Regions from separate parts of the Lapidilactobacillus salsurivasis genome, predicted to be linked through region 3. Evidence: predicted binding sites of a transcription regulator. Region 3 holds the regulator's gene; each other region holds the start of a gene.
The links. The regulator HrcA, encoded in region 3, represses chaperone genes, less so after heat shock. The targets are predictions, from matches to a motif close to TTAGCACTCNNNNNNNNNGAGTGCTAA.

Region 1: a site for HrcA is predicted at 3,841-3,867, ahead of clpP (ATP-dependent Clp endopeptidase proteolytic subunit ClpP). Genes of this name have one in related genera too.
Region 2: a site for HrcA is predicted at 4,071-4,097, ahead of groES (co-chaperone GroES). Genes of this name have one in related genera too.

The regions. Positions count from the first base shown of each region.
Region 1 covers NZ_BAAABI010000004.1:78,840-85,608, reverse strand. Annotated here, with positions in the region: gene ACYVSB_RS06240 (sugar-binding transcriptional regulator) at 1-104, opposite strand, end outside; gene ACYVSB_RS06235 (hypothetical protein) at 388-669, opposite strand; gene ACYVSB_RS06230 (LysR family transcriptional regulator) at 886-1,812, opposite strand; gene ACYVSB_RS06225 (cobalamin-independent methionine synthase II family protein) at 1,926-3,077, shown strand; gene clpP (ATP-dependent Clp endopeptidase proteolytic subunit ClpP) at 3,220-3,807, opposite strand; gene ACYVSB_RS06215 (glycosyltransferase family 8 protein) at 3,950-4,837, opposite strand; gene ACYVSB_RS06210 (hypothetical protein) at 5,682-5,999, opposite strand; gene ACYVSB_RS06205 (MFS transporter) at 6,148-6,769, opposite strand, start outside.
Region 2 covers NZ_BAAABI010000009.1:11,765-18,533, forward strand. Annotated here, with positions in the region: gene ACYVSB_RS10235 (DHH family phosphoesterase) at 1-484, opposite strand, end outside; gene ACYVSB_RS10240 (DRTGG domain-containing protein) at 488-1,810, opposite strand; gene groL (chaperonin GroEL) at 2,071-3,696, opposite strand; gene groES (co-chaperone GroES) at 3,755-4,039, opposite strand; gene ACYVSB_RS10255 (lysostaphin resistance A-like protein) at 4,415-5,089, shown strand; gene ACYVSB_RS10260 (redox-sensing transcriptional repressor Rex) at 5,207-5,884, opposite strand; gene ACYVSB_RS10265 (ABC-F family ATP-binding cassette domain-containing protein) at 6,127-6,769, shown strand, end outside.
Region 3 covers NZ_BAAABI010000002.1:9,275-16,043, forward strand. Annotated here, with positions in the region: gene hemW (radical SAM family heme chaperone HemW) at 1-438, shown strand, start outside; gene ACYVSB_RS02000 (hypothetical protein) at 474-656, opposite strand; gene ACYVSB_RS02005 (hypothetical protein) at 863-1,000, shown strand; gene ACYVSB_RS02010 (hypothetical protein) at 981-1,169, shown strand; gene ACYVSB_RS02015 (hypothetical protein) at 1,144-1,266, shown strand; gene ACYVSB_RS02020 (hypothetical protein) at 1,411-1,617, shown strand; gene hrcA (heat-inducible transcriptional repressor HrcA) at 1,951-3,036, shown strand; gene grpE (nucleotide exchange factor GrpE) at 3,060-3,719, shown strand; gene dnaK (molecular chaperone DnaK) at 3,787-5,649, shown strand; gene dnaJ (molecular chaperone DnaJ) at 5,932-6,769, shown strand, end outside.

The DNA of each region.
Region 1 (6,769 bases), on a different contig from region 3:
ACAGGTTCTAGCCATTGGATCCGCTGCAAGATCAAATACCGCTGTCTGATCGTATTCAAGAAACCCGGGGCGATCGTATCTAACCACGTTAAGTCATTCTGCATCAAAGCCAGACCTTTCAGCGGGACAATAATCGTCCAACGGTGTCATATTGCGACCCATCAGTGCCAAAAAATATAGCGTTGATCAAAAGTCTTACCCTATCTCAAGCACCGAAATCATTATAACAATTGTGATTTTCATTTGCAAGAATTGCAACCGCTTTATCAGTAATTTCCTGAAAATTTCATGTTTCAAGCTTATTAAAAGCATGATTGATTGCTTTAAGCACGGGTTCTTCATGCTTCCTTCATTGAAACGCCAAGACCTGCTGTACGACTCAACTGGTTAAAATAGAAGAAACTGGGCTAGCGCGCATGACGTTCCTACAATGTCCGCGGCTTGCGCTGCGCGTTTCGGGGTGAGATCGCTGTGGGCGTCACTTTGAGCTTTTCGGAAGAACGTCGAAAATCTCAAAGCTGAGCCTTGTCCTAAGCGGTAAACCGCCAAGGACAATTTCACGGCGATCTCACCCCGAAGCGCTCCACTCCAGCCGCTCAACGTTTTAACTGTCGGTTGAGCACTCACGCCAATTGGCAAGCTATGACCAATTGATGGGGTCCTACGCAATTAACGACCGTGGCCGGTATGTTTCAAAAGAAGTGTGAGCGCCAGCCTCGGTAGCTTCAGAACATTTGCCTAGCAACCATTTTGAAGGCTGGTCTATGCCCCCGGAATAGTTGCGTAGCTGAGCGGAAGATGCTGGGCTGGTGAGCACGTTTCAAAAGAGCGCGACCCGGGCCGAGTGGCTAAGCGCAGATGCCAATGCTGTCGAACACCTGTCAGCTAGTCGCCGATGATTGTAAAACCGTAGTTACGAATGTGCTGTTTCAAGAGGACCAAATATTCTGTCGCCAAGTTGCTTAACTCGATTTTCTTATGAGTCAAGTAGCCTAAGGTCATCGAGTCCGGCACATCCAAGGGGATCGCCACAATTTTCTCGTCATTGAGTTCACTACTGATGATGCCACTGCTGATGGTATAGCCATTCAACCCGACCATTAAGTTGAAGATCGTCGCGCGATCACTGATCTGGATCTGCTTTTTGTGAGGCATGGTGCTCAAGATTTCCTCAGCAAAATAAAACGAATTATTCTCCCCTTGTTCATAAGAAAGATAGGGATAGTCAGTCAGATCCGTCAAAGTCAGGCGAGCTTTACTGGTCAGTGGATTGTCACGCCCAACAAAAACATGAGGTTGGGCCACAAATAATGGTGTGAAGCTCAAATCCTTTTCAGCAATCAACCGCGTTAGCACCGCTCGATTAAACTGATTCAAGTAGATCACTCCGATCTCACTGCGAAAAGTTTGAATATCATCTAGGACATTCTGCGTTTGCGTCTCCCGCAAGGTGAATTGATATTCATCTTGGCCGATCCGCTTGACCAACTCGACAAAAGCGTGGACCACAAAGGCGTAATGCTGCCCGGAAACACTAAAAACGTGCTTGCGAACCACGTCCACATCGAAATGGTCATTCAATAAATTGACCTGATCCAAGATTCCCCGCGCGTAGTTCAGAAATTCCCGCCCCTCAGCTGTTAGCGTGATTCCTAATTTGCTGCGATAAAACAATTGCAAGTGATATTCCTTTTCCAACTCCTTCATTGCCTGGGACAACGAGGGTTGACTGATAAAGAGTTGTTTGGCGGCCTCGTTGATCGAGCCGGTTGCCGCGATTTTTTCTAAATAGGTTAGTTGTTGGATGCGCATGGTTTGCCCCTCCGTTATAGTTTTTACCTATCATAGCACAAAGTTAACCGGTATTATCTATTATCCGAAAAACTTGCTATGATATCCTCAAGACTTATTTCTGGAGGATTCCCATGACAACAACTCATTTTCAAACAGTTGGTTCATTATTACGACCGACTTCACTCTTGACTTATAAAAACCAAATCGAACAACGCGATGATATCACCTATCCGTTTTATCACGATTTTCCTGGTTATCAGGCCGCTGAGACTGCCGCGATCAAAACGGTCGTTGCGGAACAAAAAGCCCACGGACTAAGTGTCCTTACTGACGGCGAATATTCTAAATCAATGTGGCACTTGGACTTCATCTGGGGCTTCGGCGGCGTTGAACGCTACATCGCCAAGCAAGGTTACACCTTCCAAGATCACGACGGTGGCGCGTTTGAGACCCGCAAGGACATTGGCTTGCGGATCACCGCCCCCTTATCTGGCCGCCAACATCATTTCATTGATATCTTCAAAGCGCTCAAAGCTCAAGCCGGCGCGACCACTGTCAAAACCACTGTTTGGGGCGCGGCCCACGCTTTCACGGAATTGGCGATTTTTGATCATTTATATGGACCCGATCAAGTTTACGCCAATCAAGCTGAACTCCGCGCGGGGTTGATCAACGCCTACAAAGAATTTCTGCGTGATTATCGCGACGCTGGCGGAACGATCATTCAATTTGACGATTGCCTCTGGGAACTGTTCGCGCCGGATAATCAACAAAGTTTCTTCGCCGCTGGTAATGGTGATGTTATCGATTTGGCGGATACCTTCATCGCGATCAATAATGAAGTCGCCGATTACGGCCACGCTTTGGGGCTAAAAGTCTGGACCCACAATTGTCGCGGTAACTACGCTAGCCGGCACGCCGCTGGTGGCAGTTACGCCACGATCGCGCAAAAGTTTCTCGGCGAGCAACACTATGATCGGTTCTTTTTGGAATGGGACGACGAGCGGGCCGGCGACCTTTCCGCGCTGGCTGTTCTAGCGAATAAACCGGCGGTCACCGTTGTCTTGGGCTTGCTTTCTAGCAAGACCGATCATTTGGATGATGAAGCCCGGGTTTATCGCCTATTGGACCAGGCCAGCCAGATCATTCCCAAGGAGCGCCTTTACTTGTCCCATCAGTGTGGTTTTGCTTCCTGCGATGGCGGCAACGAGCTGACCGCCGACCAACAATGGGCCAAGATCGATCAAGGTCAACGGATCGCCGCTGATTATTGGCAGCAATGATTTAACTAACCTCGTCAAAAGGCGCCTTGACTGCTAATCGCTGAAATTGAGCTCGCTCAACTTGATCTAAATACCAAAAAACGCTACGGCAACCGGCCGTAGCGTTTTTCTAACTTAATTGATCTGAGTTGATTTCAATACTTTATTTATCGTTCATGTTGACCATGATCTTGTCGATCAAACCATAATCCAAAGCTTCCTGAGCGGTCATATAATTATCCCGTTCAGTATCCTTTTGAATGGTTTCCAAGGTTTGGCCAGTGGCGTCAGCTAAGATCTGGTTCATCTTTTTGCGGGTCTTGATGATTTCTTCCGCGGCAATCTCGATCTCTGTGGCTTGGCCTTGAGCGCCACCCAAAGGTTGATGGATCAAAACCGTTGAGTTAGGTAAGGCAAAGCGCTTGCCTTTGGTCCCAGCAGTCAACAGGACGCTGGCCATGGAAGCGGCCATGCCGATCGCGATTGTTTGGACGTCGGACTTGATGAAATTCATCGTATCCATGATCGCCAAACCTGAAGTGATCACCCCACCTGGTGAGTTGATGTAAAGGGAAATATCTTTAGTTGAATCTTGAGCGTCCAAGAAGAGTAATTGGGCGATGATCGAGTTGGCCATCTGGTCATTGACTTCGCCAGACAGCATGATGATCCGATCCTTCAGCAAGCGTGAGTAAATATCATAAGCGCGTTCGCCCCGGGAAGTTTGTTCAATAACTGTAGGTACTAACATCGTGTAGCCTCCTTGAGTTTAGTTCTTTTTCAATTAGCACTGTTCGAACTACTCTGCTAATTTAGCATATTAGTCAAAATAGGTCAAACAATTTTACTTACTTTTTTTGCTTTTTGACACGCCTTTAGTTTACACCAAAAACTCACTGGCTGTCACTGGTCGCGGTCGATTCTGCTGGAGGTTCTACCAGCGCTGGCGCCAAAGTCCGCAAACGACGAGCCGTCAACTGCTGGTAATTGAGATACAGCGCGGTGAAGCGCGTGTCATGATGGGCTTCCCAAGGTTTAGGATGGCCACAAAAATGTAAAATGGCCGTGTTGGCCAAGGTCCACTGCAAATCATGTTTGCCAAGACTGCGGGTAAAATAAAGGGGATATTTCCGCGCGTCGTAATTCCAATTTTCCTCAGTAATTTCTTTGATGTCCTCACCGTACAAGAAATTTAAAATATCCTGATCAGGCAGCAGCAACAAGTCGCTGTGTTCATTAATGATCTGTTCGATGTCGGCAAACTTGATGATTTTCCGCGCTTGCACCAAATCAATCAGCATCACCCCAGAGTTATAGTAACCGTGGTCGGTGCCTAGGCGGATATTATTGATTCCAGTGACCAGGTGCGTCATGCCCGAATGCGTCGCCGCCGCCAACATTTTGCCGTCCAGTTCCACTTGCCAAAGTTGCTGGACTGGATTGACCACCAGAATATCCGGATCCAAATAAAGGACCCGTTTGACGTTTTTCGGTAAAATATTAGCGCACAACAAGCGGAAATACATTTCCATTGGATAGCGGTTTTCCGTTGGCGCGCCGGTCCAATGCTGCCCATCAACCTGAATCGGTTTCAATTGACCACCAAAACTATGGACCAACTGCCCTAACGCGGCCAATTTCGCCGCAGGAATCTGGCGATGGATCAGCCAGATGCGAAAGGACTGCTGGGGATTATTTTCAAACAATGAAACCAACATGACTTGGAGCGGCGGCAAATAGGCTTCATTCAGGGTAACTAGAATCTCAATTCGTTGTGCCATCGCTTGAGTACTCAACCTTCTTTGTCCTTGCACGGCGCCGGTCTTGCCTGAACGGCCAACCGCGCTAGGAACCAATATTTACTTGATGCTTGACGTTAGGGCTGTGAGTTTCTGCGCTGGGTCCGCGCTGCCAACTGCATTCTCAGCGACGCAGGGTGTGGCAGATGGGCCCGAAGCAAATGTCCTAAGTGACTTATTCATTATAAAAAGGTTTGCCTGCTTTTGCAATCGGGAAAGTGCGAGCGTAGATTGGCCGCGGCTTGCGCTGCTCGTGGCGTTGGTGGTTGACAGATGTGGTGGGGCTCCAGGTCGGGCTGGGGGTGGTGGAACGCGGCGGGCACGATTTTGAGCTTTTCGGAAACCCACCGAAAATCTCAAAACTCGGCCTTATTGTAGGCGATAAATCGCCAACAATAATATCGCGGCTGACTCACCCCCAGCCCGACCTTCCGCCAACTAACAAACGAACCACCAACGCCAGAGTGTGGAACACAACGGGTTGACTTTGAGCATTAACCTAGCAATTGTTTTGGAAGCCGCACTATGCTTCCGGAACAATTGCGTAGCTAGCGCAAGGAGCTGGGTCGACGAACACGTTTCAATGTTGTCCGCGGCTTGCGCTGCTCAACGTTATAACAGACGTTTGAGCACTCACGCCAACTGGTAGGCTGTTGCCAATTGATAGGGAGCCACGCAATTGACGGCCGTGATTAGTGGGTGCAAGCTTTAAATTGGTGACACCAGTACAGTCTGCTTGATAAACTGAGGTAAGTTCTAGATGAATCGGCTAATTCGGTCAGTATCCTGCCAAGGATTGTTGAGAAAACTGGTAAAGATTTCTAGCCTACGCAAACTGGACCAACCAGCTATAATCCGCATCAGTTGATGTTGCTGTACCACCAAAAAAGGGGCGATTGTTTTGACCTCTTGCTTGCAAAAGCACTTCGTCAGATACCCATCTTCTATTGCAGATAGGCGCAATTCTGCCTAGCAACCGGCTGGGACTGCGCGGCTCAGTGGTGAAATTGTCCTTGGCGGCTTTGCCGCTTAGGACAAGGCTCGATTTGAAGACAAGCCGCGTTCTTTGCGGATTGGCTTCAAACGACGCCCACCACGTTCCAGTCCGCATCAGCAGTCCCAGCCGGTTGCGCCTACGCGCCAAACCCCACCACACCTGCCCCAAAGCAAGAAATCGGAAACAGAAACTAGCGCATTTCGCGGATAAACTTCAAACAATTGCCGACGAAAAAAGCGGCGCTCTTCAGCACCGCTCCACCGCAAACGAATCTATTTTTCCAAACGCAATTATCTTAGTCCCAAGCCTTATGCAGCACCTGTTGACTGAGCCATTCGGTCATGACTAACAGGATCAGGGCGAAAATCAACAGGTAAACAGGATAGAGGCCAATGGAGAACGTACTGGCCAACACGCCAAACAAGGGGGGCATGAAGGTTGAGCCCACATAAGCGCTGGCCATTTGGACCCCGATAATGGCCTGAGAATTCTCGGCGCCAAAGTTCATCGGGGTGGCATGAATGATTGCCGGATAGATCGGCGCGCAGCCCAAGCCAATCACTACTAGGCCAATCAGGGACAACTGGGTCGCTTGCACCGGCAAGATCAACAAAAAGACGCCCACTAATAAAATGCTAATACCGACGCGCACCAGCTGATGATCACCCCAACGATCGGCGACCAAGCCACTGAAGAAGCGACCGACTGTGATTCCGATGAAGAATAAGGAAGCAAACCGCGCCGCGACATCTGGCGCGACCCCTTTAGCTTGCACCAGGTAACTGCTGGCCCATAAACCGGTCGTTCCTTCCAGGGAACAATAAGCGAAGAAGGCTACCAAAGCCGTCACCACCCCTGGCATCCGCAAAATCTGCGGTAAACTTAGCCGGGGTTCAGCGGCGGTGCCCATTTCGGTT
Region 2 (6,769 bases), on a different contig from region 3:
AGCGACCGGTATCTCCGACGATCCCCGCGTACAACACCCGCGCCGCTTCTTGGGTCAGCATCAAAGCGCCCTCACTGTCATTGATCAAATCAACGACCAATTCGGAGCTGCTGGATGCCTCAGTCACAACATGATAATAGTCGCCATAAGCGTCACGATTAGGATGATGATCGATTTTGATCAGGAAGTCCCCTTGGTCAAACCGGGGATCACTGATACGCGGCGTATTCGCCGTATCTACCACAATAACCAAGGCCCCTTGATAAAAGTCATCGGCAACCTCTTCGGGCTGGGCCAACCAATCTAAATCGCCGACTGAGCTCCCAACGATCTTAACTTGTTTGTCAGGATAGCCTGCTTTGATTGCTGTCGCTAGGCCAGCCTGGGACCCAACCGCATCCGGATCCGGATTTTGATGGCGGTGGATCACGATTTTATCGTAGGCTTTGATTTTTTCTAGAATCTGTGCAAAATTTGCTTCCATCGTTTATATCTCCTCAATAACTTGGCAAGTGACCATCGCTTTGGCCACGACTAGATGATCCGATAAAATATCAATATCGAAATAGGTACGCCGCCGACTGGCATTAACGACCCGTAATTTGATGGTCAATTCATGATCGATCTGGACCAAGCGTAAATAATATAGATTCAGTTGATCAACCATGCTGACCTTTTGTTGGTAAAGGCGTAATGAGCGCGTTGCGGCCAAAGTCAGCAGTTCGGTTAAGACCCCAATGGCCAAAGTCCCATCATCATTGGCCATTTGCGGTGTGACCACGGCCCGCCAAGCTGGAAAATCGTCGCCAGTGACCACTGGCGTCTCCTCAACAGACAGCGCCTCGCCGATTTGCGCCTCCAACGTCCAGGTCCCCATCTTCGAAAGCGGCCGTTCATGCGCTTGGACATCGTTGCGATTGACCAAACCGACTAAATTGAACCCAGTATCGACGACTGGCAGTAAATCAATCGAATTGGACATCAGTAGATGCGTCGCGTTAGCCAACGAGGTGTGTAAAGTCACCGTAATCGGATTCTTGACCATCACCTTATCAAGCCCAGTTCCCGCGCTGAAACCCTGAATATCGTGATAAGTGATCACGCCGACCAAGCGTCCTTTTTCGGTGACCACCGCAAACCGCGATTTATTGGTGCTATTACGCAAAGCCAGATAATCACTGACCTTTTGCGATTGCAGCAATACCTGGATCTGGTCACGAGGCTCATAAACGTCGTTGACCGTCAAAATGTCTTGCTTGATATTCTTGTTGGAAATCTCCCGGTTGATCAGGCTTGCCACGGTATAAGTGTCATAACTGGTACTGATCAAAGGCAACTCTTCATCATCAGCCAGGCGAATATTCTCGCTTGACGCCTCAAAGCCACCGGTGATCAACACCGCGGCACCGTGTTCCAGAGCGATTTGCTGAGCGCCCGTTCGATTCCCAACGATCACCAGCGACATTGGCGTGATATAGGGAATCATCGCCTCTTCCGTCATCGCGCCAATCACAAATTTATTTAAAGTTTTCGCTAGTCCGGCCGCGCCGCCAAGTAAGCGCCCATTGATCAACTCAAGAATGTCTGAGAAAGACAGTTCCTCGATCTGTTTCGGTCGCTCCTTCTCTATTCGGACCGTACCGACCCGCTCAATCGTCGCCACTAACCCATTGGTTTCTGCCGATTTGATGGCCCGATATGCCGTGCCTTCGCTGACCTGAAGCTCATGCGCGATCGAGCGCACCGAAACCTTCTGGCCGATCGGCAAAGTTTCTAAATAACGAATGATCTCTTCGTGTTTTGTTGCCAAGAACTCACCCACTTTATCTGACAGTCTACTGTATCAGTATATCTGTTTCTAAAGCTAAACACAAAACTAATCTGACGAAAATGTAACCGCAAAATCAACAAGTTATACCGCGCCCCCAATCGCACCCACACCAACGCCAAACCGATCATTAAACGGTGGCGCCAAGTCCAGTAGTAGGATGACGCTGCAAAAATGAGCATAGAAAAAGAGGCGATCCGTGGGGATCGACCTCTTTTGGTAACCATTTTTGGTAGAACAGCTTACATCATGCCGCCCATGCCAGCACCAGGGCCAGCAGGAGCATCAGACTTCTCAGGTTCTGGCTTATCAGCCACAACAGCTTCTGTCGTTAACATCAAAGCAGCAACACTGGCTGCATTTTGTAACGCCGAACGAGTGACCTTAGTTGGATCCAAGATTCCGGCCTCGATCATATTCTCCCACTTATCAGTGGCAGCGTTATAACCAACCTCGTTTGCTTGGCCCTTCATGTGTTCCACAATGACGGAACCTTCCATCCCCGCATTTTCAGCGATTTGACGAACTGGTTCTTCCAAGGCCCGAACCACGATGTTGATCCCAGTTTGAACATCGCCAGTTTCTTGCAAGGCTTTAACAGCAGAGATGACGTTGACAAAAGCAGTCCCACCACCAGCGACATAGCCTTCTTCAACTGCGGCCCGTGTTGCGTTCAGCGCGTCTTCGATGCGATATTTGCGTTCTTTCAATTCAGTTTCAGTTGCAGCCCCGACGTTGATCACCGCAACACCGCCAGCTAATTTAGCCAAACGTTCTTGCAATTTTTCCCGATCGAAATCAGAAGTTGTGTCGGCGATTTGACCCTTGATCAAGTCCACCCGTTCCTGGATCGCGTCTTTGGCACCAGCGCCTTCAACGATCGTGGTGTTGTCCTTAGTGACGGTCACTTTACCAGCTTGACCCAATTGTTCCAACTTGGTATCCTTCAATTCCAAGCCAAGGTCACTAGTAATGACAGTCCCACCGGTCAAAACAGCGATATCTTCCAATTGCGCCTTACGACGATCGCCAAAGCCAGGCGCCTTGACGGCAACAACATTAAAGGTCCCGCGGATCTTGTTCAGAACTAAGGTTGGCAATGCTTCGCCTTCCACATCGTCCGCAATGATCAAGAGCGCCTTACCTTGTTGCACGATTTCTTGCAACATTGGCAGGATTTCTTGAATGTTGCTGATCTTCTTGTCGGTGATCAAAATGTAAGGATTGTCTAAGTCAGCTTCCATCTTGTCGTTATCTGTCACCATATATTGGGACAAGTAGCCGCGATCGAATTGCATTCCTTCAACCACACTGAGATCTGTTTCAATCCCTTTGGATTCTTCGATCGTGATCACACCATCATGACCAACTTTTTCCATGGCGTCAGCAATCAATTTACCGACTTCTTCGCTGGAAGAAGAAACTGAAGCGACTTGCGCGATTTGACTCTTGTTTTCAACTTTATGCGCGATCTTGTGTAACTCGGCTACCGCAGTGGTGGTCGCTAATTCGATCCCGCGGCGGATACCAACTGGGTTGGCGCCAGCAGTGACGTTCTTCATCCCTTCGCGAATGATCGCTTGGGCCAAAACTGTGGCGGTTGTGGTCCCATCACCAGCGATATCGTTGGTCTTCGAGGCAACTTCGGAAACCAGTTTCGCGCCCATGTTCTCGAAATGATCTTCTAATTCAATGTCTTTGGCAATGGTGACCCCATCATTGGTGATTTCAGGTGAGCCATATGATTTCTCCAAAACAACATTGCGGCCTTTTGGTCCTAAAGTTGTTTTAACGGTATTTGCTAATTGATCAACGCCGCGAAGCATTGCCGCGCGCGCATCTTCAGAAAATTTGATTTCTTTCGTCATTAAAAATTACCACCTTATCAAAAAAATTTTATTTATAACGTCTGTCGTCAACGCTGAACTAGTCGACGATCGCCATGATGTCTTTCTCGTGAAGGACCAAATATGACGTGCCTTCGTATTTAACTTCAGAGCCAGCATACTTGTCGAATAACACCGTTTGGCCTGCTTTAACAGTCAAAGGTACTTGCTGACCATCATCAGTAAAGCGACCTGCGCTGATTGCCACGATCTTGCCAGTTTGTGGTTTCTCTTTAGCGTTACTTGCTAAAACAATCCCGCCAACCGTTTGTTCCTCTGGTTCTTCAACAGTTACGATCACACGATCTCCTAAAGGTTTTAACACAGAAAATCCCTCCGTTAACATTTATTCTTTTTTAGCACTCAGTTGCATCAAGTGCTAACCACAAGATTTATAATAGCATTTTTCAGGTTGATTGCAAGTTATTTCAACTCACTTCCTGATTTTTTGTGTTTAATCTTCAAATAAAGTCGTCAAAGCGGCCATATTTTACTGAAAGGTAGCGCTTGTTTTCGGGAAGCTGGTTGAGCCCAACAAAAGTTAACCTTTTTTTGCGCGACAAATATTGTTATCATGGAACTAGTTTGTTCAACTTTATCAGGTCGTGTTGCGACCATCTCTAGCGCGTAAATCAGCGCGGCGCGGCACAATCGTCGGACTGCACCAACGAAGTCCGGCTTAAGAAGAAAGGATATTGCTATGACTAATCAAGAAATCGAGCCCCGAAAAATTTGGTCTAAAATTGTTTGGATCGTGGTGAGCTATTTGGGGATTCTTCTCGTTCCCGGCTTGATTTTATCAGCGGTGGGCTTGAAAGGCGTCAGCGGCGTGAATTGGCAAATGGGGCTCAGCATTGTGCTGACCGGTGTTTTCGTTTGGTTTGACCAACGTTCAGACCGTCAGATCGGCATCCAACCTGAGGCTAAAATCGCAGTAGCCGATGTGTTATTATATGGTTTTTTGGGACTCTTGCTGTTCTATGGCGTCAACCTCATGGGCACGGTGCTGATCACCCTCTTCTCAGGCGCGCCGCAAACCTCGCAAAACACGCAAGAAATTCTGCAAGTGGTTCGCAAAGCACCACTCTATGCCGTTTATGCGGCCCTGATCGCCCCAATTTTGGAGGAGTTGGTTTTTCGCAAAACGCTTTACGGTTTAGGCAGTCGGCTGATGAACCCCACCGGCGCGGCCTTGATCTCCAGCCTACTCTTCGGCTTGGCTCATAATGACAATCGCTTCTTGATCGTCTACGCGGGCATTGGCGTCGTGCAGTGCTGGCTTTATCACAAGACCAAGTCGATCAAGGTCACCATCACCGCCCACATCATTTACAACAGCATCTCGTTGTTGATCTCTATCTTCTTGCTGAAGTAACCAATCGGCCTTCCGCGCAGGCAGCTGCCTCACCTGAACCACATTTCATTAACTTCCAGACATCAAAAAACCACCTAATCAAATTAGGTGGCTGCGCGAATAATGCTTCAAAAAAATCTAGTTGAACAAGGGATCATGGGCCAATGGGTTGATCAACGTGCCGTCTTCATTGAAGTTGTCCAAGAAGTAGATCAACGTTTGTAATTCGTTGGCCAGGTCCACATTGTGAACCCGAACATCATCGGGCACATTGACCCGCAAAGGTGTGAAGTTTAAAATACCCTTGATGCCAACTTTGACCAATTCATCGGTGATTTCCTGCGCTTGTTCGATTGGCACCGTCAAAATCACGATATCGATCTGTTGCGCGCGCAACTGTTCCTTCAACTGGGCCATCGGATAAATCGGCACGCCACTTTGAATCGTGCCTGTCAAGTCAGGATCCACATCAAAAGCAGCACTGATCCGAATATTATTCGTTTGCCGGAAATTATAGTTCAATAACGCGTGGCCCAAATTGCCCACACCAACCAAAGCCACATTCGTCAAATGGTCTTGGTTCAGCAAACGCTTGAAGAATGTCAACAAAGAGTCAACATCATAACCATAGCCACGTTTGCCTAAAGCGCCAAAGTAAGAAAAGTCACGGCGGATCGTCGCGCTGTCCACTTTAACAGCTTCAGAGAGTTCCGCGGAGGAAACCTTCTTTTTCTCGCCATCGTGGAGAAATTGTAAATAACGGTAATATAAAGGTAAACGGCGTGCCGTTGCCTTTGGAATTTTTATTTCAGCCATTGCTGAAACACCTCAGTCTTTCAATCGTTTTTTTGTAAAGCTTGTCAATTATCCAAAATGATTATTCCACAAATTGAGTAAATAAACAACTTGTTTTCTAAGTTGCATAATAACCGTTTCGTGAAAAAGATGCAATAAAAATGCTTGAACCCTTTATTCTATAGCTTTCCACATTATAATGTTCTCACATCAAAAGAATTTAAACTTTTATTAATTTTCATTTGTTACGGAGGAAACTCACAATGATTATACTGCAAGCGCAACAAGTCGCTCGTTTTTTCGGCGCCGAAACGCTGTTCTCAGGTGTCAATTTAGAGGTCCAAGATCAAGGCCGCGTCGGGCTCGTGGGCGTTAATGGCTCGGGAAAATCAACATTACTAAAGATCATCGCCGGCATCGATTCCCCCGATGAGGGTCAAGTCGTCAAGAATAAAGGCCTGACCATTGGCTATTTGGCTCAAAATAGTGGCCTGGATTCCCACAACACGATCATTGCGGAAATGACGGCGGTCTTCGCCGCTGTTCAAGCGATGGAACGCCAATTGCGCCAGTTGGAACTTGACTTGGCCCAACACCCGACCGATCAGGAACTATTGAATCAATATGACCAACTACAGAATCGCTTTAAGTTGGCGAACGGCTACGGCTACGAGGCGGAAATCAAGACCGTCCTCCAAGGCTTTCAATTCCCAGCTGAAACTTATCAGAAACCAATCAGCTCATTATCCGGTGGTGAACGTTCACGACTAGCGCTGGCGAAAATTCTGTTGCAACGTCCGGATCTGCTGATTTTAGACGAGCCGACCAACCACTTGGATATCGAGACCCTGAACTGGTTAGAAAACTATTTACAAAGCTATCGCGGCGCTCTGCTGATTGTTTCTC
Region 3 (6,769 bases):
CAGTACGAGATCAGCAACTTTGCCCGACCGGGTTTTCAATCGCAACATAACCTGGTCTATTGGCATAATGAGCATTATTTTGGTTTTGGCGCCGGCGCGTCGGGCTACTTGGGGCAAACTCGGTATCAGAATTTCGGCGCGATCCAACAATACTTGCAGCCCTTGGCTCAGGAACGATTACCGATCCTAACGGCGGAGCAGATCACCACTGATCAACAAATCGAGGAGCAACTTTTCCTCGGTCTAAGGCTAAACGCCGGGGTGGAAAAAGCCCGCTTTCAGGAACGTTTCGGCCGTTCGATCTTGGCGGTTTATCCCCAGGTGATCCCCCGGTTGATCCAGCAGGGGTTGCTGGTCGATCTGGGGCCTGCTTATGCGCTGACTGAGCGCGGTCGGTTTGTTGGCAATGATGTTTTCGCTGATTTCATGTTGGTTTGATTTGCAGGTGTGGTTTTGGTTTTGAAAAGTGGCGGTCACGCCGCTTTTTTTGCTTTGATTGCAGATGTGGTTGGGTGTTGCGCGTGAGCGCAACCGGGTCGGGCCATTTGTGCGGCTGGAACGCAGTGGGCGTTGTTTTGAGCCAATCCGCAAAAACCGCGGCTTGTCTCAAAATCAAGCCTTATTCTAAGCGGCAAAGCCGCAAAGAATAATTTCACTGCTGAGCCGCATGGCCCGACCCGGTTGCTGAACAGAATTGAGCCTATCTACAATCGGATTTGAATATCTGACGAAGTACTTTTGCAAGTGTAGTGGTCAAAGCCATCACACTTTTTTCGTGGTACAGAATAACAACGGATTTTGAATCAGGCGGTCGGTATCTTTTGCGTAGGCTGAACAGTTCCGTTTGTTTCTTTAACAATTCATGGGTGGAAACCGACCGATTCAACGGACTGATCAAGAACTTGACTCAGTTTATCAAGCAGACTATCCTGGTGTCACCAATTTAAAGCTGGTAACTATTAACCATGGTCGTCAGTTGCGTGGCTCCCCATCAATTTAACAATAGCTTACAAGATGGCGTGAGCGCTCAAACGGCTGTTAAAACGTTGAGCGGCTGGAGCGGAGAAATTCGGGGTGAGATCGCCGTGAAATTGGTCTTAGTGGCTTTGCCACTTAGACCAAGGCTCAGCTTTGAGATTTTCGGTGGTTTTCCGAAAAGCTCAAAGTGACGCCCACAGCGAGCTCACCCCGAATTTCGCAGCGCAAGCCGCGGTCGAACAAATGACCTTTTTGGGTGATACGGCAATGCCAACGGATTTGGATTAGAAGGTCGGGACATTTTGCGTAAGTGGAACATCTTTATCCGCTCCATAAACAATCATTGGTTGGAAAAAAACCGATTCAGGTGATTCACTGAGAACTAGTCCGGTTTATCAAGCAGACTATCCTGGTGTCACCAATTTAAAACTTGTGACCACTAACCACGGTCGCCAATTGCGTGGCTCCTTATCAATTGACCATAGCTTGCCAATCGGCGTGAGCGCTCAAACGACTGTTATAACGTTGAGCGGCTGGAGCGGAGCGTGGCGTTGGTGGTTCGTTTGCTCGTTGGCGGAAGGTCGGGCTGGGGGTGAGTCAGCCGCGATATTATTGTTGGCGATTTATCGCCTACAATAAGGCCGAGCTTGAAGATTTTCGGTGCACTTCCGAAAAGCTTCAAGTCGTGCCCGCAGCGTTCCACCACCCCCAGCCCGACCTGGAGCCCTACCACATCTGCCCACCACCAACGCCACGCGCAGCGCAAGCCGCGGGCAAACTACTTTATCTAGTCTGAGCATGGGTTGAGTCCCATCGACAATCAGGGCGGAGAAGCTCATCGGTCCCCGGTCTGATTTCACGTTTTTTTAAAGAAAAATGGTGCGTTTCCTTGACTTTAAAAGCCGCGGTTGGTATATTTTATAGTGTTGTTAGCACTCATAACAATCAAGTGCTAAAAAAGAGGTGATAACTATGCCGACCAAACGTCAGGCACTGATTTTGGCAGAGATTGTTCGTATTTATAACGAAACAGGACAGCCTGTTGGTTCCAAGACATTGATGGGTCAATTGCCGTTCCACATCAGTTCCGCCACGATTCGTAATGAAATGGCGGCGCTGGAAGATGATGGGTTGATCATGAAAAATCACACATCATCGGGACGGATCCCATCAACGGCTGGTTATCGTTATTATCTCGATCATTTGCTGCAACCGACCGCGGTCTCGCCGCAGGTTTTTGATAAAATCGCGGCGAACTTTGACCACGATTATCATGAAATCGATGAGATCGTCAAGCAATCCGCGACGATTTTATCAAATTTGACCAATTACACCACGATTTCACTGGGACCGGAAAGCGCCAATGTGACGTTAACTGGGTTTCGGGTGATTCCGTTGGGTCATGATCAGATCATTGCCATTTTGGCGACCAGCGCTGGGACGGTGGAAAGTCGCGTTTATCGGTTGTTGCATTTGATCAGCTCCGACGATTTGGAGAAGGCCGTCCGGATCATTAATGATCAACTGGTCGGCTTGCCTCTGGCTGTCGTGAAACAAAAACTCGCCAGTGAAATTCCCCAATTGTTGACGAAATATTTGCATTCTTCGACTGGTTTTATCGATTTGTTTGGTGATGTGTTGAAGCGGGCGGCCTCGCAACATTTCTATGTGGGTGGTCGTTCCAATCTCCTGAGTTTCGCCCAACCGACCGATCTTGATCAGCTGAAGAGTGTGTATCAACTGCTTGACAAGGAATCGATCTTGCCATCGTTATTGGATCTGGATCAGTTGGCCGCGGCGAAAAATCCGCAAGATCCGCAACAAGTTCTAGGTCCGATTTCCGTCCGCTTAGGCGACGAATTCAATAATTCGCTGCTTAGTGACTATGGTTTGATCACGGCCAAGTATCATGTGGGTCAGCACGGGGATGGCGTGATCGCGATTCTCGGGCCCACCAGCATGCCCTATTCGCAACTGATTGGGTTGTTACAACTTTTCAGCGATGAATTGGTTAAGAAGCTAGTTGAGTATTACGGCTATTTTCACGATGATAGCTAGTTTAAATCAAAGGAGTGACGGATTTGTCCGCTAAGACAAACAAACAACCTGAGCAGCCAGTTGAATTTCCATCTGAAAAAGACGCGAAATTCGCAGAACAGGCGAAACAGGCTAAAGAAAGTAAGAAAGCCGCCAAAAAGGCGAAGCAGCAAGAATCAGTGAAGCAAGTAATCGAGGATCTGAATGATGAAGATCTGAAAGAGGTTATTGCCACTGATCCGGCTGTGTTAGAACAAAAAGTGGCGGATCTAACCGCGAAGAATGAGGATTTACAAGATCAATGGTTGCGTGCCCAGGCTGAAATCCAGAACATGCACGCGCGCCATGAGAAAGAACGCGAAACCCAAGCGAAATACGCGGCCCAAAAGTTAGGCACGGCGATTTTACCAGTGGTGGATAACTTGGAGCGGGCGTTAGCTGTTAAAGTGGAAGGCGAATCAGCGCAGCAACTGCACAAGGGTGTGGCGATGGTGCTGGATCACCTACAAGCAGCTTTGCAAGATAACGCCATTACCGCGGTTGGTCAGGTCGGCGAACCATTTGATCCTCATTATCATCAGGCCGTGCAAACGGCGCCAGCCGACGCTGAACATCCAGCGGACACGATCTATCAGGTCCTGCAAAAGGGCTATTGCCTGAAAGATCGCACGATCCGGCCAGCGATGGTCATCGTGGCCAAATAGCCGCGTTGAGCGAACTTGTTTCAATCAAAGTCAATTAATTTTTAAATAATAAGTGAGGTAATTCAATATGGCAAAAGTTATTGGGATCGACTTAGGGACAACCAACTCTGCAGTTGCAGTCCTTGAAGGCGGCAAACCAAAAATCATTACAAACCCAGAAGGCAATCGGACGACTCCATCTGTCGTGGCTTTCAAAGACGGTGAAATCCAAGTTGGTGAAGTTGCCAAGCGGCAAGCGATCACCAACCCTGATACAATTTCTTCGATCAAACGTCATATGGGCGAGGCTGGCTACAAAGTCTCAGCTAATGGCAAGGAATACACCCCACAAGAAATTTCCGCGATGATCTTGCAGTACATCAAGAAATTCTCTGAGGACTATCTTGGCGAAACTGTGACAGACGCGGTCATTACGGTGCCTGCTTACTTCAACGACAGCCAACGTCAGGCCACTAAAGACGCTGGGAAGATCGCCGGCTTGAATGTGCAACGGATCATCAACGAACCAACGGCCAGCGCTTTGGCTTATGGCCTTGATAAAGGCGACGCTGACGAGAAAGTTTTAGTTTATGACCTTGGTGGTGGGACTTTTGACGTGTCCATCTTGGAATTAGGCGACGGTGTTTTCCAAGTTCTGTCCACGAACGGTGACACTCGTTTAGGTGGCGATGACTTTGATAACAAGATCATCGACTGGCTTGTCGCCCAATTCAAAAAGGCGAATGGCATCGACTTGTCTCAAGACAAGATGGCGATGCAACGCTTGAAGGACGCTGCTGAAAAGGCCAAGAAAGACTTGTCTGGCGTTAGCCAAACCTCGATCAGCTTGCCATTTATTTCTGCCGGCGCTAATGGACCTTTACACTTGGAAGAAACTTTGACCCGGGCACAATTCGACCAATTGACCGCTGATTTAGTTGAAAAAACTCGGATCCCCGTTGAAAACGCCATGCGTGACGCTGGTTTAAGCAACGCGGATATTGATAAAGTTATTTTAAATGGTGGCTCAACTCGGATCCCAGCTGTTCAAGATGCCGTTAAGAGCTGGACAGGCAAGGAACCAGACCATTCGATCAACCCTGACGAAGCCGTTGCCATTGGCGCGGCGATCCAAGGTGGCGTGATCGCTGGTGATGTGAAGGACGTTGTCTTGCTTGACGTCACGCCATTATCATTGGGGATCGAAACTATGGGTGGTGTCTTCACCAAGTTGATCGATCGGAACACGACGATCCCAACTTCCAAGTCACAAACCTTCTCCACGGCCGCTGATAATCAACCTGCTGTTGACATCCACGTGCTCCAAGGCGAACGGCCAATGGCAGCTGACGACAAGACTTTGGGTCGTTTCCAATTAACGGATATTCCAGCTGCACCTCGGGGCGTCCCACAAATCCAAGTGACTTTCGATATCGACCGTAACGGGATCGTTAACGTTTCCGCGAAGGATATGGGCACTGGCAAGGAACAAAAGATCACCATCAAGAGTTCATCAGGCTTGTCCGACGAAGAAATCGAGCGGATGAAGAAAGAAGCCGACGAGAACGCTGAAGAAGATAAGAAGCGTAAGGAAGAAGTTGACTTGAAGAACGATGTTGACCAATTACTCTTCCAAACTGAAAAGACTTTAGGCGAACTCAAAGGCAAGGTTTCTGACGAAGAAATCAAGCAAGCTGAAGACGCTCGTGACGCTTTGAAGAAGGCGCAAGAAGCCAATGACACTGAAGCGATGAAGACTAAGCGTGACGAATTAAGCAAGGTCGTTCAAGACTTAACGGTCAAACTTTACCAACAAGCTCAAGAAGCGCAGCAAGCACAAGGCGACGCTGCCAAGGGTGACGAAGGTAAAGGCGCTGACGATCAAGGCAAGGGCGACGACAACGGCACAGTTGACGGTGACTTTGAAGAAGTCGATAAAGACAAGAAATAAGCAACCAGCGCAACCAACAGCGTGATGAGTAAAAAAGTGGCAAAGAGCACCAGTCTGTTTGCTACCAAGGGAGATTGGGTCGTTGATCCAATCTCTTTTTGATGGCAGGCGGCGGTGGTGGCAAAATCTGTGTCCCGACGCTGCCAGTGAAGTGGCGGATCAACGCAGGAAGCAATTACCGGGCATGGTCTGATCACCTCAAGCTGCTTGTCGCGCTCTCTTGTTTATGCTACAATTTTTGATGTGTATTAATTCGACGAATGGTCGATAAGGAGGAAAATAATGGCAGACGATCAGGACTTTTATGATGTTCTTGGTTTGCAGAAAGACGCATCCGACGCAGATATCAAAAAAGCTTATCGACAATTATCCAAAAAGTATCATCCCGATATCAACAAGGCTCCAGATGCCGAAGCGAAGTTTAAAAAAATCAATGAGGCCTATGAAACCCTTTCCGATCCCCAACAGCGGTCGGCCTACGATCAATACGGTAAAGCCGGGATGGATGGGGCATTTCAAGGCGGCGGCAATCCTTTCGGTGGTGGCGGTTATGGCCAAGCTAGCGGCGGCTTTGGTGATTTCGGGGACATCTTCAGTCAGTTCTTCGGTGGCGGCGGCTCCCGCGCCAATAGCGCCACCGCTCCGCGTCAAGGCGCCGATTTGCAATATCGGATGGATCTGAAATTTGAAGAAGCGATTTTTGGCAAAGAAACGGATATTAGCTATAATCGTGAGGCCAATTGTCACACCTGTAACGGGAGTGGCGCTAAGCCTGGTACTCAGCCGATCACTTGTCCCAAGTGTCATGGCACTGGCTTTATGGAAGTTGAGCAGCAATCACCGCTGGGTCGCATTCGGACACGGGTCAACTGTGATCGTTGCGGCGGCAAAGGTAAGATCGTTGAGAACCCTTGCCCAACTTGTCACGGCACCGGCAAAGAGAAACAAAGTCATCAGGTCAAAGTCACGATTCCCGCCGGCATCGAGGACGGCCAACAAATGCGCTTGGAAGGTCAAGGTGAGGCTGGCGAGAACGGTGGCCCTTATGGCGATCTTTACATTGTCTTCCGCGTGGCGCCAAGTGATAAATTTGAACGTGACGGCGCGGAGATCTTCGTGA